3 regions of the Dethiothermospora halolimnae genome follow, and region 3 is predicted to be linked to each of the others. Evidence: riboswitches for the same ligand, from Rfam matches in the RefSeq annotation. Region 3 holds a riboswitch; each other region holds the start of a gene.
What was found. Region 3 has a riboswitch for glycine ahead of V6137_RS13965 (GrdX family protein). Riboswitches for the same ligand answer to the same signal wherever they lie in the genome.
Positions count from the first base shown of each region.

Region 1 (4,952 bases), on a different contig from region 3:
TTCAGTTATTTTATCAAAGGCATAATGGGCATTTTTAGCTGAATTTACTGCCACTTCTCTTATTCCCTTTTTCCCTAAAGCAGTTAAATATACCGTAGCTGCTAAGGCATTTAATGCCTGATTAGAGCATATATTAGACGTAGCCTTTTCTCTTCTTATATGTTGTTCCCTTGCCTGTAAAGTAAGAACAAAGGCCCTATTACCGTCTTTATCCTTTGTTTCCCCTACAATCCTGCCTGGAAGCTTTCTCATAAGCTTTTTAGTTGTTGCCATAAAGCCAAGATATGGTCCTCCAAAGTTTAGGTTGTTTCCTAGGGATTGGCCTTCCCCAACAACAATATCTGCTCCGTACTCTCCTGGAGACTTTAATATACCTAATGATATAGGATCAACACTTACCATAAACTTAGCTTTCTTAGCGCTATGGGTTATCTTTTCTATTTCCTCTACATCTTCTAACAACCCAAAAAAGTTTGGATGCTGTACTATTACTGCTGCAGTATTATCACTAACACTTTCTTTTAGTTTATCTATATCCGTGGTTCCATTATCGTCATCAACCTCTATAACATCTAAGTCTTGAGCCTTTGCATATGTCTTTAAAACCTTTCTATATTCTGGGTGAACAGTTTTTGAAATAACTATTTCATTTTTTCTTGTACTTAAAACTGCAGTTATGGCCCCTTCAGCTATGGCAGTTGCTCCATCATAAACTGAAGCATTAGCTACATCCATCCCTGTTAAGTTACATATTAAGCTTTGAAACTCAAATATGGTCTGAAGGGTTCCTTGACTTATTTCAGCTTGATATGGAGTATATGCTGTATAAAATTCAGATCTTGATATAACATGATCTACAACAGAGGGTATATAATGATCATAAGCACCTGCCCCTAAAAAGCACGTCAAGTCATTTATTGTTTTATTCTTGGAACTAAGATTTCCCATATGTTTTCTTATCTCTAATTCAGATAATGAATTTCCTATATTAAGATCTCCTTTAAATTTAACGTCTTCAGGAATATCATCAAATAATCTATCTACACTTTCACATCCAATTTCCTTTAGCATTTCCTCTTTATCTTTTTTAGTTGTAGGTATATATTTATGCATATTTATCTCTCCTTTTCACAGAAATCTTCATATTCCTCTGGGGACATCAAATCATCTAACTGGGATTTATCTGAAATCTTGATTAACATAAACCAGTTTCCATAGGGATCAGCATTTATTGCTTCTGGACTATCTAAAACATCTTGATTTACTTCTAATACAGTCCCTCCTATTGGCATAAAAGAATCCGATGCTGCCTTTACTGATTCAATAACTCCATATTCCTCTTCTCTATCAAACTCATCATCTTCCTCTGGTAAATCTACAAAAACAATATCTCCCAGTGAGTTTTGGGCAAAATCTGTTATTCCTATATATGCATTGTCTCCTTCTACTTTTATCCATTCATGATCCTTTGTATATAATAATCCCTTTAAAATTTTCATTTTTTAATTCCTCCTATTTTTTATAATTTTTACTTAAGAACCTTTTACTTATAATTTCAGCTTTAACAGCCTTTTTTCTTATTTTTATATCTATATCTGTTCCTATTTTTGAATAATTACTATCTACCATAGCTAACCCTATATTTTTCTTTAATGTAGGTGAGAAATATCCTGTTGTAACAAAACCTATCTTTTTATCATCATATAAAACATCATATTGTTCCCTAGGTATTCCCCTTCCCTTCATTTCAAAACCTACAAGTTTCCTTTTAAGTCCTTCTTGTTTCTCTTTAACTAAAGCTTCTTTTCCAATAAAGTCATCTTTATCTAACTTAACAAAAAATCCTAACCCTGCTTCTAATGGTGTTATATTCTTTGATATCTCATGACCATATAAGGGTAATGTAGCTTCAAATCTAAGGGTATCTCTAGCTCCAAGGCCTATAGGTTTTATACTATATTCCTCTCCTGCCTTTAATATTTCATTCCATATACCCACTAGATTATCTGGGTCTGTATATATTTCAAATCCATCTTCTCCTGTATATCCTGTTCTTGATACTAAACATTTTTTATTATTTATTAGTACTTCCCTATTAAAACGGAAAAACTTTATTGTTGATAAGTCTGTATCACTTATTTTTTCAAGTATCTCTTCTGCTTTAGGTCCCTGTAGTGCCAATTGCCCCATGCTATCAGAAATATTTGATATCTCTATATCATAATCTTTTTTATTTTCTAGAATCCATTTAAAATCTTTATCTATATTTGCTGCATTTACAACCAATAGAAAGTGTTTCTGTGATATCTTATAGGCTAATAAATCGTCTACTATTCCCCCATCTTCATAACACATAAGACTGTATGCTACCTGATTATCATCTAAATCCTTAACATTATTAGTTATAATACGGTTCACAAACTCCAATGCATCATTGCCCTTTATCTCTATTTCTCCCATATGGGAAACATCAAAGAGCCCCGCACTATCCCTAACTGTATTATGTTCTACAACAAGTCCCTCATACTGGATAGGTAACTCCCATCCAGCAAAGTCTATAATTTTACCCTTTAAGTTTACATGTTCATTATATAAAGACGTTCTCATAATATCACTCCTTCAAGCATAATATTGGTTTTTTACGTATAAAAAAGAGGAATAAGACAATATACCCCAATTAGAGTATACTGTCCTATTCCTCTGTAATTTACCTGAGAGATTCTAAACACTTTAATAAAGTGTATTGCTCCTACGGTGTTCTCTAGAACTTTCCAGAGGGCCATCAAATAACGATTCTTTTGCCTGAAAGTTTCTATATGCTATACATATATTGCTCCTTCGGCTCCCTGTTGGGCATCTCTCGTTATTATCATCTGGTTATTATTAATTTATAACTATATTATATTAAAATTTTCAAAAAATTCAATACATTATAAGTAACTGTTATATATATCATTATTTATTATTATAGATTTATAACAAAGGTTATATGAAATAATCATGTTAACCTTTTCCTTTAGTTATCCACGTTATCCACATAATCCACAATCTACAGTGGATAACTTTATGTAAACTCAACACCACTGTTATCAACTGTATTGTAGCAATTTCAAATTTACATAATATTAGTTTTCCACATTTTTAAAACTTATCCACAATAAATTATTAACAACTATCCCTTCAATCTCTAGTTATAATATCTTACTATAGCTATATATATTCCCCTTGCTATTTTTTGCTGATACTCATCACTTTTTAGTAGTCTAAGCTCATCGGGATTAGATAAAAATCCACATTCTACTAATATAGCCGTAGCTTTTACTTCCCGTAGTAAATATACACTATTTGTAGATTGGCACATTCTTTTATTATTATTATCTAATATTTTTTTTAATTCTTCTTGTATTATTTTAGCAAGTGCTTTTCCCTCTTCACTCCCCTTCTGATAAAAGGTTTGGGCTCCATAGTATTTACTCTGACCAAAACTATTTAAGTGTATAGTTATAAACAAGTCGGGGTTTATATCGTTTGTCATTATCCTCCTATTTCTCAAATCTTCATTCTTCTTTTGATTATAACTCTTTGATTTTTCTGTATATAACCCTTCATCCTTATCTCTAGTCATGATTACTTTACATCCTGCCTGTTCTAATAGTTTTTTTAACCTTAATGAAATACTAAGATTAATATCTTCCTCTTCCGTTCCATCCTTAGCTAAAGCCCCTGGATCCACACCTCCATGTCCTGGGTCTATTACTATCACTTTATCAGTTATTGATAAATTAAAAGTAGGTTGGACCTTATTATATCCTAAAAAGAATATTATCAATCCTATTATTACTAATAGGAAAATTAAAACATGAGCCTTTTTTATGAATATTACCCTCATAACACTCCCCCTATGTTTATTCATATATTAATACTATTAGTTGGAATGTTGTCCATATTACAAAAAAAGAACAAAGTCACCTTTAGTGCTTCTTTATTCTGTACAGAGTACAGAGGACAAAGTGCAGGGAATTGGTGAAAACATAAACATATATAGGGCTTCTTCTAGAAGAACTATTATACCAAAGACTGTATTTTCAATGAGCTGTGGGATTACGAATCCCCCAGCAACTAAAAAATTCCGTTGGTGCTTCTTTATTCCGTACAGAATGTAAGGTGCAGGGAGTTGGTGAGACCATAACAAAAAAAACGCCGGTATATACCGGCGTTTTTGATAAAATATAACTATCTTTTTGAGAATTGTGGAGCACGTCTTGCTTTCTTTAGACCATACTTCTTTCTTTCCTTCATTCTTGGGTCTCTAGTTAAGAAACCAGCTTTTTTAAGTACAGGTCTTAACTCACCGTCAGCTTTTAATAATGCTCTTGATATTCCATGTCTTATAGCTCCTGCTTGACCTGTAAATCCACCACCATTAACATTTACTATTACATCATATTTGTCTAATGTATCAGTAATATTTAGCGGTTCCTTTACAGTTGCCTTTAACGTATCAAAGTTAAAGTAAACATCTAAATCTCTTTTATTTACAGTGATGTTTCCGTTACCTGGAACTAGTCTTACCCTAGCTACAGATTTCTTTCTTCTTCCTGTTCCATAATATTGTATCTTAGCCACTTCCAGTCCTCCCTTCCTGAACTATTATATTTCGTAAACTTCAGGCTTTTGAGCTTCATGATTATGCTCAGATCCTCTGTATACTTTTAATTTTTTAATCATTTTTCTTCCTAAACTATTCTTAGGAAGCATTCCCTTAACTGCTAATTCAAATACCTTTTCAGGTTTTTCAGCTAGCATTCTCTTGTAAGGTATTTCTCTTAAACCACCTGCATATCCAGTATGATATTTATAAGTTTTTTGATTTGCTTTCTTACCTGATACAACAACTTTTTCAGCATTTAAAATTATTACAAAGTCTCCTGTATCAACATGAGGAGTATAAG
Region 1 is NZ_JBAKFX010000001.1:146,370-151,321, forward strand. It holds gene gcvPA (aminomethyl-transferring glycine dehydrogenase subunit GcvPA) at 1-1,113, opposite strand, end outside; gene gcvH (glycine cleavage system protein GcvH) at 1,116-1,499, opposite strand; gene gcvT (glycine cleavage system aminomethyltransferase GcvT) at 1,513-2,607, opposite strand; glycine riboswitch at 2,698-2,778, opposite strand; glycine riboswitch at 2,781-2,873, opposite strand; gene cwlD (N-acetylmuramoyl-L-alanine amidase CwlD) at 3,188-3,889, opposite strand; gene rpsI (30S ribosomal protein S9) at 4,234-4,626, opposite strand; gene rplM (50S ribosomal protein L13) at 4,651-4,952, opposite strand, start outside.
Region 1: linked by a shared signal. The riboswitch ahead of gcvT (glycine cleavage system aminomethyltransferase GcvT) and the one ahead of V6137_RS13965 (GrdX family protein) in region 3 are both predicted to bind glycine.

Region 2 (4,952 bases), on a different contig from region 3:
TATATGTTTCTCTATCCAATCGGCTATAAACATAAGCGTATCCATAACAACTTTATCTTGTCTCAAATCCACATCTTGACTTTGAATTTCTTTTATCCTTTCTACAAATAAATTATGCTCTTCTTTATGGGCTTCTATATCACTAACATTATATTTTTCCATTAGCCTTTCTTCATAATCAAAGTGATATATAGTATATTCTTCTAGTTCTTTAAATATGGCCATTATTTCATCGTAATGGTCTAAACCATCTTTAGTCTTTATTATATTATGTAGATTTTCTCCCAATTGAAATAAGTATTTATGTTGTTTATCAACCTCTTTTATATTACAACTAAAATTCTCTCTCCATTTAAACATGGTTATTCCCCCTCTACTTGAAAATTCCTATCAAGATTATAACACAATGGAGCTTTTTATTCCACATATATAAAACAGAAAATTCTTTAGCATAATGCTAAAGAATTTTATCTTAAAACTAAATCATCTAATTTACAACATAATATATTGGCTAAGACTTCCATCTTTGTAAAACTTGGATTCCTCTTATCTCCTCTTTCTAGTTCTTCTAAATATGATTTTGATATGGACGTATGGTATTTACCACTTTTAGTTAAAGTCTCAACATCCTTAGCTGTATAACCTAGGTTTACTCTAAGCTCTCTGATTTTTTTCCCATTTAACATAATGGCAAGCCTCCTAAGAAGATTTATTGACTTTTCTAACTCTATTATATAACTTTTTCTAATGTATTTGTTGATTTTTCAGAATATTTAACAAAAGTTTATTATTTGTAATAAAATAGGTTTATTATATAGATATTTAATTTTTGTTGAAAATATTCTTTGTAAATTTAAGTTGGGGGATTACGAATCCCCCAACAACCAAACAATTAACAATCTCCTAACACTAAATTATTAACAATCTCCTAACACTAAATTATTAACAATCTCCTAACACTAAATTATTAACAATCTCCTAACACCAAATCATTAAAAACCGCTCAATACCAAATTACTAAAAATTCATCAATAACTGAACGTCCAAATCGTTTCAATGTTTTACTATTTAGATGTTACTGCCCTTGTAATTTTTCTTTTGCTCCTTATTGCCATTGATATAGTTGATCCAACTAATCCAGCACTTATTCCACCTATTATTGCAAAGAAAATAGCAAATATTACACTTTTAGGATCATTAAATCCAAAGGGTGCTATAAGCCCCGGAATAGGAGATGCTGTTCCTGGAGCATTATTTATAATATTAAAATATGCCGCTGACAATCCTGCCAATCCCCCTCCTATGAAGTTAGAGAAATATATTGGCATTGGGTTTTGGGTTATAACGTCGGCTTGAGTTAATGGCTCTAACATAACACTCAATACATTTGATGAGTCCCCTAATTTTAGTCTTTTAAATACTAAACCATTTGTAAATGAACCTCCTACACAGGCTATTGATGCGATACCCATTGCCAATCCCCTAAGTCCTAACATTGCAGTTAATGCCATAGAACTTAATGGTGACGTACACATCATCTTCATTATTCCCCCTAGTAAAAATCCCATTAAATAGGGTGATTGTTCCGATGCCACCACTATCATATTTCCTATATTACTTAAGGTAGAGTTAACTACTGGAGCTGAACCAAATCCTACTATTCTAGCTATAGGAGCTATTAATAATGCTCCTAGGATTACATCTACTCCCTTTGGTAACCTCTTCTCAAGTATTGGTCCTATTAGTCCAACCACATATCCTGCTATAAATCCTGGAAGTATTCCATAGCCTGCCATTGCCGCTCCTGCTGTAACGGCATATATAGGGTTCACCCCCATATTAAGGGATACTAATATTGTGGCTGCTATTCCCCCTACACTTCCCGATGCACTTCCAACTTCTCCCAAGAATTTTATGTTTAAAAAGTCTCCATTTATATATTTATGAATAGCCTCAACTAAAAAAGTTGCTACCGCCGCATTTGCCAGGCCTGACATTGCTTTATTTCCCTTTGGTGCCTTTAAACTAAATCCTGAAAATAAAATAAGTGTTAATATTAATAGTCCCATTCCTTTAATAATTATCATTAATATCCCTCCAGTCTTTTATTTTTTTACATACAAAAAGACAGGGAATAATAGCATAGTAAAACTAATGCTTATTATTCCCTGTCCTTTTATCTGAAAGTTTCCTTGTTAGAAAACAAGTTTCTTCGTCGATGCCCTTATGTAAGGGTCTCTCCAGGGTTGTGTCAAATCATTGTAATGACCTGAGAGCTTCAAAATAAATTCTTAGCATAAATTTATTTTTTTCTCCTACGGTTATCCCTAACGGATATCTCCAATGATTTTCACCCACCATTATTAAGTTTTATCTTGCAATAACATTCTATGATTATACAAAGGATTTGTCAATAGAAAACTCCATAAATATTTATTATGGATACAAAAGATTTATTGATTTTTTAAATATCTATTAAACCAATCTGTTATTTCCTTTAATCTTCTTATCCTATGTTTCGGTTTTCCACTTCTACTTAGTTCATGATTTTCCCCTTTAAATAAGCATAGCCTTGACTCAACACCAAAGTATTTTAATGCTGTAAACATTTGAAATCCTTCTGGACTCCAACATCTATAGTCCTCTTCCGAGTGAATGAATAGTGTTGGGGTTTTCACTTTATCTGCATATTTTAGTGGCGAATGTTCCCAAAGTTTCTGTTGATCTTCCCAAGGTGTAGAGCCCCCTTGATCATGGACGAAATAATATCCTATATCAGTGGTGCAGAATTTTGAAATCCAGTTTGATATACTTCTTTGGGATGCTGCGGCTTTAAACCTATCTGTATGGCCTATAATCCAGTTTGTCATAAATCCTCCATAGGATCCCCCGGTTACTCCTACATTGTCTTTATCTATAAATTTATAATTATCAAGAATATAATCGGTAAATTTCATTATATCATCATAGTCTATTGTTCCATATTTTCCCCTTATATCGGCAAATTCATTTCCCTTTCCATCACTGCCCCTGGGATTACAGAAAAATACAACATATCCTTTATTTGCCCAGCATTGCATCTCGTGATAGAATATTTCCCCATATACTGTTTTTGGCCCACCATGAATATCTAATATAGCAGGGTATTTTTTATTTTTATCAAAATCTATAGGTCTTAATATCCATCCATCTATACTAACTCCATCATTTTCAACAGTAACCTTTTCTGGCTTTATAATATTTTTATTATTAATTATTCCATCATTAAAATCAGTTACTTTTTTATCTTTACTATAGATCTCCTGTAGGTTAGTTCCATTAAATCCTATATATATTATATTTCCATCTACAACATCAAATCCATCTACAGTTCCATTATTATCTATAACCCTTTCTATATCACCATTTATATTGATTCTATTTAAGTATGACATATATCCTTCAGTTGTTGTAAAGTATAAGTACCCATTATCTACTTTTCTAACTTGAGAACCACCATATCTACAGTCACTTCCCACTGAATTCCACAAACTACGGTCAAAGTCTTTAGTTATACACTCTACTTCTTTATTAGATAAATCTAGTCTATAGAATTTTTCATTTTCGTTAACTCCATAACCTTTCATATCACTACCTGTAAATATTATATTGTTTTCTATAAAGTTAGCATAACTATAACTAAAGTTATCATATGGGGATATATTTTGTAACTTATCCTTATCGATGTGATATATATACATATCATCGGTTAATTCCATTTTGTTTTTATATCTTGAAGCTATAAATATAGCTTTTGTTTTGTCTTCATTTAGGTTAACACTACCAACACCTGTGTATTTATCGGTTATTTCATTTATACTATTATCCTTTGAATTATATATATATAATCTATTCCTCACCTTATTTGTGAAACCCCTTCCATTTCCCCAAAATGGTATCTCATCTATTACTTCATAATCCTTTTCCTCTTTTCTCCTTTTTAATTCTTTTTCCTTTTCATCTTCAGTTAAACCATCTAATTCTTTATTATAACTATTGTAACTTGCAGAGATTAGATACTCACTTCCATTTATTGGATTTATTCCGGTTACACTTCTAGGTATTTTAAAGGCCTTTACAGCCTCTCCCCCATTAATATTTATCTTATAATACTGGGTGAATTCTTCCCCTTCTTTTTTTCTTTCTTTATCTTTCTTATCCCTAGTTGCTGGAAATAATATATGCTCATTATCATCTAACCATATAAAATCACTTTCCTCATTAAAGGATGTTAACTTAAAATATTTATCCTCTGATACATTATAAATCCAAAGATTTGATAAATATTTATTATCTTCTAAATCTGTATTATGCTTTATAAAGCAAGCATACTCCCCATTATTTGAAAACTTAATTCCTGATAAAAACGTATAATTAATAAAATCATCTAGTTTTAACTTTTCCATGAAAATACCTCCCTTTTATTTAGAGTGTCTAATTATTATATTTCTATATAAGTATCAAATATTCCTTTTTAAGTATAAAAAAAGAAGGATATAATCTCCTTCTTTCTTATATATGATCAACCACATTATTAGCCCATCTTTTAGATATGAGCCTCGGTATACCTACTATGGCCTTTACCACCTCTTCTAAATATACAAGACCTATTACCCAATATATGGGAAGCTTGAATACCAAAGACCCTAAAAATGCCAACGGAACACCTATCAACCAAACACTACCGGTTTCTAATAAAAATCCAAAAAATGTATCTCCCCCACCCCTTAGGATTCCTACGACTAATATTGTATTAAACACTCTAATACTCATAGCTAAAGCCATAACTATCAATATTTTTTTTGCCAGTATATAAACCTCCGGAGTTTTCTCAAATAGCACTAATATATAAGGTGATAGTAAAATCAATAGTCCTCCTGTGACTATTCCAATAATAGGTCCTATTATAGAAA
Region 2 is NZ_JBAKFX010000054.1:19,872-24,823, forward strand. It holds gene V6137_RS16780 (bacteriohemerythrin) at 1-360, opposite strand, end outside; gene V6137_RS16785 (helix-turn-helix domain-containing protein) at 468-686, opposite strand; gene V6137_RS16790 (PTS sugar transporter subunit IIC) at 1,065-2,087, opposite strand; glycine riboswitch at 2,159-2,254, opposite strand; gene V6137_RS16795 (alpha/beta hydrolase family protein) at 2,454-4,445, opposite strand; gene V6137_RS16800 (MATE family efflux transporter) at 4,552-4,952, opposite strand, start outside.
Region 2: linked by a shared signal. The riboswitch ahead of V6137_RS16790 (PTS sugar transporter subunit IIC) and the one ahead of V6137_RS13965 (GrdX family protein) in region 3 are both predicted to bind glycine.

Region 3 (4,952 bases):
ACTACATAAACCTCTAGGTCTTCAAAGAAAGCACCATCACAAGTAGCACAATAAGATACACCCTTACCAGTTAGTTCTTTTTCACCTGGAGCACCAAGTAACCTTGGTTTAGCACCTGTAGCTACTATTACTGATTTTGCTTTATATTCTTCTTTTTCACCTTTTATAACCTTTATCTTGTCACTGAAGTCTATCTCTTTAACTTCGTCTAATTTTCTTTCAGCACCAAACTCTTCTGCTTGTTCAACCATTCTTGCAATAAGCGATGGTCCACTTGCATCAGCAATTGATCCTGGATAATTAGCTACTTCCTCAGTTGTCACTATTTGTCCGCCAGCCTTTTCTTTTTCAAGAATAATAGTTTTAAGGTTAGCCCTTGATGCATATAAACCAGCAGCTAGACCAGCAGGTCCTGTACCAATTATAACCACGTCATAAATATTTGACATTTCCCTCACTCCTTATTTATTTATTTTTAACTAAATATATTTAATTTAATACCTAGCAAAATAATTAAAGTATGGATTATTGAAATTCTCACAGTACTATTACTTTAGTAAAACCTTTTCTATGTAGTGTCCAACTAGGACCATCCATATACTATCATATAATCTAATCTACATTTTATATTAATTTTCTACAAAAAGTTTTTTTAAATAATCCATAGTTTAAAATCTACCCACAATTATCTATATTTATACCCAGTTTAAAAGTTAATATTCTCTAAAGTATTTTCAATTAATGATAAATCTATAACCTGAAAATCATCAAGAATCTTATCATCCCACTTAGGTGTCTCTTTATCTTTCAAAAACTTTTTCGCAGTATTTAAGCTATCTTCTATGACCATTATAGATTTCATATCCATTTTACCCTTTTCTTCACTTATTAAAATAGATTTATAAGGAGTCTCATTAGGTTTTACACTCCCAGAAAGGGGATGGGACAACAACTTGTGTCCAACATGGACTAAATCCCTCACTTTTACCAAAATATCTATGTACTTGGTGTCAAAGAATTTTACCTTTACTGTGTCTTTAAATTTAGTTTCAACTAACGGATTGTTAGTTATTATCATATTTCTCAAAGAGTCCACCCCTTAATGATTTAACTATTTTTTGACAACAAAAAAACAGACAAACGTATACATATTGTTAGTTATATGCCACGTCCCCCTGTTCCTAACCTGAGAGATTCTTCTTATATATAAGAATTGCTCCTTCGGTGCAATAAGCTTCCCAGAGAACTGTCAAAATGCGGTCCTTTTGCCTGAGAGTTTCATCATTCAGTGGCAAGCCAATTGACTTACTCCTTCGGCGCCTAAACCTTCGGTCTCTTCCGCATTCATCATCCAGATACTATTATTTAATTGTTAAACAATAATCAAGTTTTCCTGCTCACCCATATTATAATATATAAAGTTTTTTAATACAATACTATTTTACATTTTTTTTATCTATAATTAATTTTCATAATATTCGTTGTTTTCACTAACCCATAAAAACCGGTTATTAAGCCTTTTTCAACGAATTTTCAAAATATACAGCTATGGCTCCAATTCCAGCATGGGTTCCCACCGTTGCCCCTACCTTTCCAAATATTATCTCCTTTGGCTTTAATTCTTTTTCTAAAGACTCTTTAAGTTCCATGGCAAATTCCTCAGCTTCAGTATGATTTACCCCAATGGTCATATCTTTAAAATCCATATCCATCTTCTTTATTTTCTTTATAACCCATTTAATAACCTTCTTTCTCCCCCGTATCTTATCCTTTAAGGTTAATTTTCCATTCTCTATATTAAGTACTGGCTTAATCTTCAGTTTCTCACCTATAAATGCCTTAGTAACCGAAAGCCTTCCACCTTTTTTAAGATTCTCCAGAGTATCCACTACAAATATATAGTCCATATGATTAACCATATCTTTAAGCCTATCTATTATTACATCTTTATTTTCATCCACTTTAGCCATTCTAGCTCCTTCTATAGCCATTAAACCTTGTCCTAAGGTTATTCCCCTAGAATCAATTACAGTTATCCTATCTTCAAGTCCTATAATCTTCTTTGCCATCATAGCCGATTGATATGTTCCACTCATTTCTGATGAAATAGTTAATACTATTATGTGTTCATAATCATCTTTAAATTTGTTATATATATCTATAAACTCCTTAGGAGTAACCTGGGATGTAGTAGGTAGTTTATCACTACATCCCATTTTCCTATAAAATTCTTCAGTGGATATATCTATTCCATCTCTATAACTACCATCCTCAAAATTTATAGTTAGGGGTACAACTTCTATATCTAAATCTTCTATATATTTCTTAGGTATATCAGAAACACTATCTGCTATTATTTTTACCCTTCCCACAGCTCTTCACTCCTCATTCATAATTAATAATAAAGTATATTATAATTGCATTTAATTTAGTAAAAGAATACGTAATATCATTATATATTTTAAATGGGATTTCTACAATAGCGGTATTTAAAAACAAAGGCACCTTTGGTGCTTCTTTGTTTAGTGCAGGGTGCAAAGATCAGAGTGCAGAGAATTGTATGTAAAATAAAAATAGCCCCAAAGGGACTATTTATTTTCTAATGCATCAAGTATTGATATTGATATATTAGATGAATGATCTGCAACCCTCTCAAGGTTACTTATCACATCTAAGAATACAATACCTGAACTTGGATGACATTTTTGTTTATTTAGTCTATCAATATGATTTGCCCTATACTGTTTTTCTAATAGGTCAATATCTTGTTCATTGGCAATAACATTCTTAGCAACTTTAGGATCTGCATTCTTAAAAGCTATAAGGGCATTCTTAAAGGAATGTTCAACCTTATCAAACATAATCTGAAGCTCATCTAAAGCATTATCTGTAAACCAAAATTTATTGTCTATTCTATATTGTGCTAGCTCTGCTAAGTTATCAGCATGGTCCCCCACACGTTCTAAGTCATTTATAGTATGGAACAATGTGGTTACTGTAGAGTTTTGCATGTCGGTTAATGGTGCATTATAAAGCTGCACAAGATATTCAGTTATATCACTTTCCAACTGATTAATTCGTTTTTCCTCTTTAAAGACTTTATGGGTTAACTTTTCGTCCTTAGTTATGAAGGCTTTGATTGAAGTCCTTAAATTCTCCTGTACCAATCTTCCCATTCTTAAAACTTCTTTTGATGCTTGCCCCACGGCAATTGATGGTGTTTCTATTATTCTTGCATCTAAATATTTAAGTCCATTTGTATCTTCATCTTCTCCCGGAACAAGTTTTTTGGCAGCTTTTACTATTAATGGAGCAAACCAAATTAATATAGCTACGTTAATTATATTAAAGAATGTATGGGCATTAGCTATTTGTCTAGAAACATCATTTTTTGATATTTCTTGAACTGCCCATTCAATAGGTATCCTAAGAACTAGCATAAATATAGCAGTACCTATAAGATTAAATAATAAATGCATTACAGCAGCTCTTTTAGCTGTTTTGCTCGCTCCTATACTTGATAATAGGGCAGTAACACATGTACCAATATTATCACCATATAAAATAGGTAAAGCCATCTCAATAGTTATCATTCCCTGACTGCCCAAAGTCAATAATACCCCCATTGAAGCACTACTGCTTTGTACAAGCACTGTCATAGCAAAACCAACTAAAATTCCTATTAATGGATTGTTAAGTCCATGAAGGGCATTATTAAATGCCTCTGATTCTTTTAATGGGTCTAAAGATTCTTTCATAAGATCCATTCCAACAAAGAGTATACCAAATCCAATTAGTGCTTCTGCGATTTGTTTATGTTTTTTCTTTGATGAGAATATTAAGATACCTACACCAATAGCAACAACAATTGGAGCTATTGCTGTAAGTTTAAAAGCTATAAGCTGTCCAGTAATAGTAGTACCAATGTTGGCACCCATTATTACTCCTATAGCTTGGGTTAATTTCATAATTCCAGCATTTACAAAACCTACAACCATAACGGTTGTGGCACTACTACTTTGTACTATTGCTGTTACAAGGGCACCTACTATTACCCCCATAAACCTGTTATTAGTTAAAATTCCTATTAAATTCTTTAATCTCTCACCTGCAACTTTTTGTAAACCTGTTCCCATTATATTCATTCCATAAAGAAATAGGCCTAGTCCACCTAATACTCCAAAAGCTACCTCCATTTTTTAACCTCCATTTCATATGTTATATATTATTTGCCATTACGTAACAAATTATATGATACAACATATTCATCTGAGTTTTGTTAAATCCATGTTAAATTTGTAAATATACAAATAAATTTGTTAGGAAAACGTTAAATAAAATCTATTGTTTTAGATGTTTTTCACAAAACTATCTTAACCCAGGAAAACCAATCTGTCTTAATGCCTCATATGTAATTATTGCCACGGAATTAGATAAGTTAAGGGATCTAGCACTCTCTCTATTAAGCATGGGAATCCTCATATTCCTTTCCCTATTAGCCATCAATAGGTCCTCTGGCAATCCTGCGGTTTCCTTTCCAAACACTAAAAAGCAATTTTCCGAGAATTCCATATCTGAATATGATTTCTTCCCTTTGGTAGTAGCATAAAAAAATCTACCTTTGTCATGCTTCAACAATAACTCTTCAAAACTATCATGATAATGAATATCTAATAAGTCCCAATAATCCAGTCCTGCCCGCTTTAAATGTTTGTTGTCTGTAGAAAAACCTAGAGGTCTAACTAGATGAAGTGATGCTCCCGTTGCAGCACATGTTCTAGCAATATTACCAGTATTTTGTGGTATTTCAGGTTCAACTAATACTATATTTATAGACATAATAGCACCCCCTTCATTTTATTTATTTTCTTTTACAGATATATTTATTTCAATTGTCTCTTCTTCAAATTCAAATGGAACACACATTATATCTTGCCCTTTAATTGAATATA
Region 3 is NZ_JBAKFX010000037.1:23,935-28,886, forward strand. It holds gene trxB (thioredoxin-disulfide reductase) at 1-449, opposite strand, end outside; gene V6137_RS13965 (GrdX family protein) at 707-1,078, opposite strand; glycine riboswitch at 1,248-1,351, opposite strand; gene V6137_RS13970 (DegV family protein) at 1,512-2,372, opposite strand; gene V6137_RS13975 (Na/Pi cotransporter family protein) at 2,589-4,196, opposite strand; gene trmL (tRNA (uridine(34)/cytosine(34)/5-carboxymethylaminomethyluridine(34)-2'-O)-methyltransferase TrmL) at 4,369-4,839, opposite strand; gene V6137_RS13985 (chemotaxis protein CheX) at 4,858-4,952, opposite strand, start outside.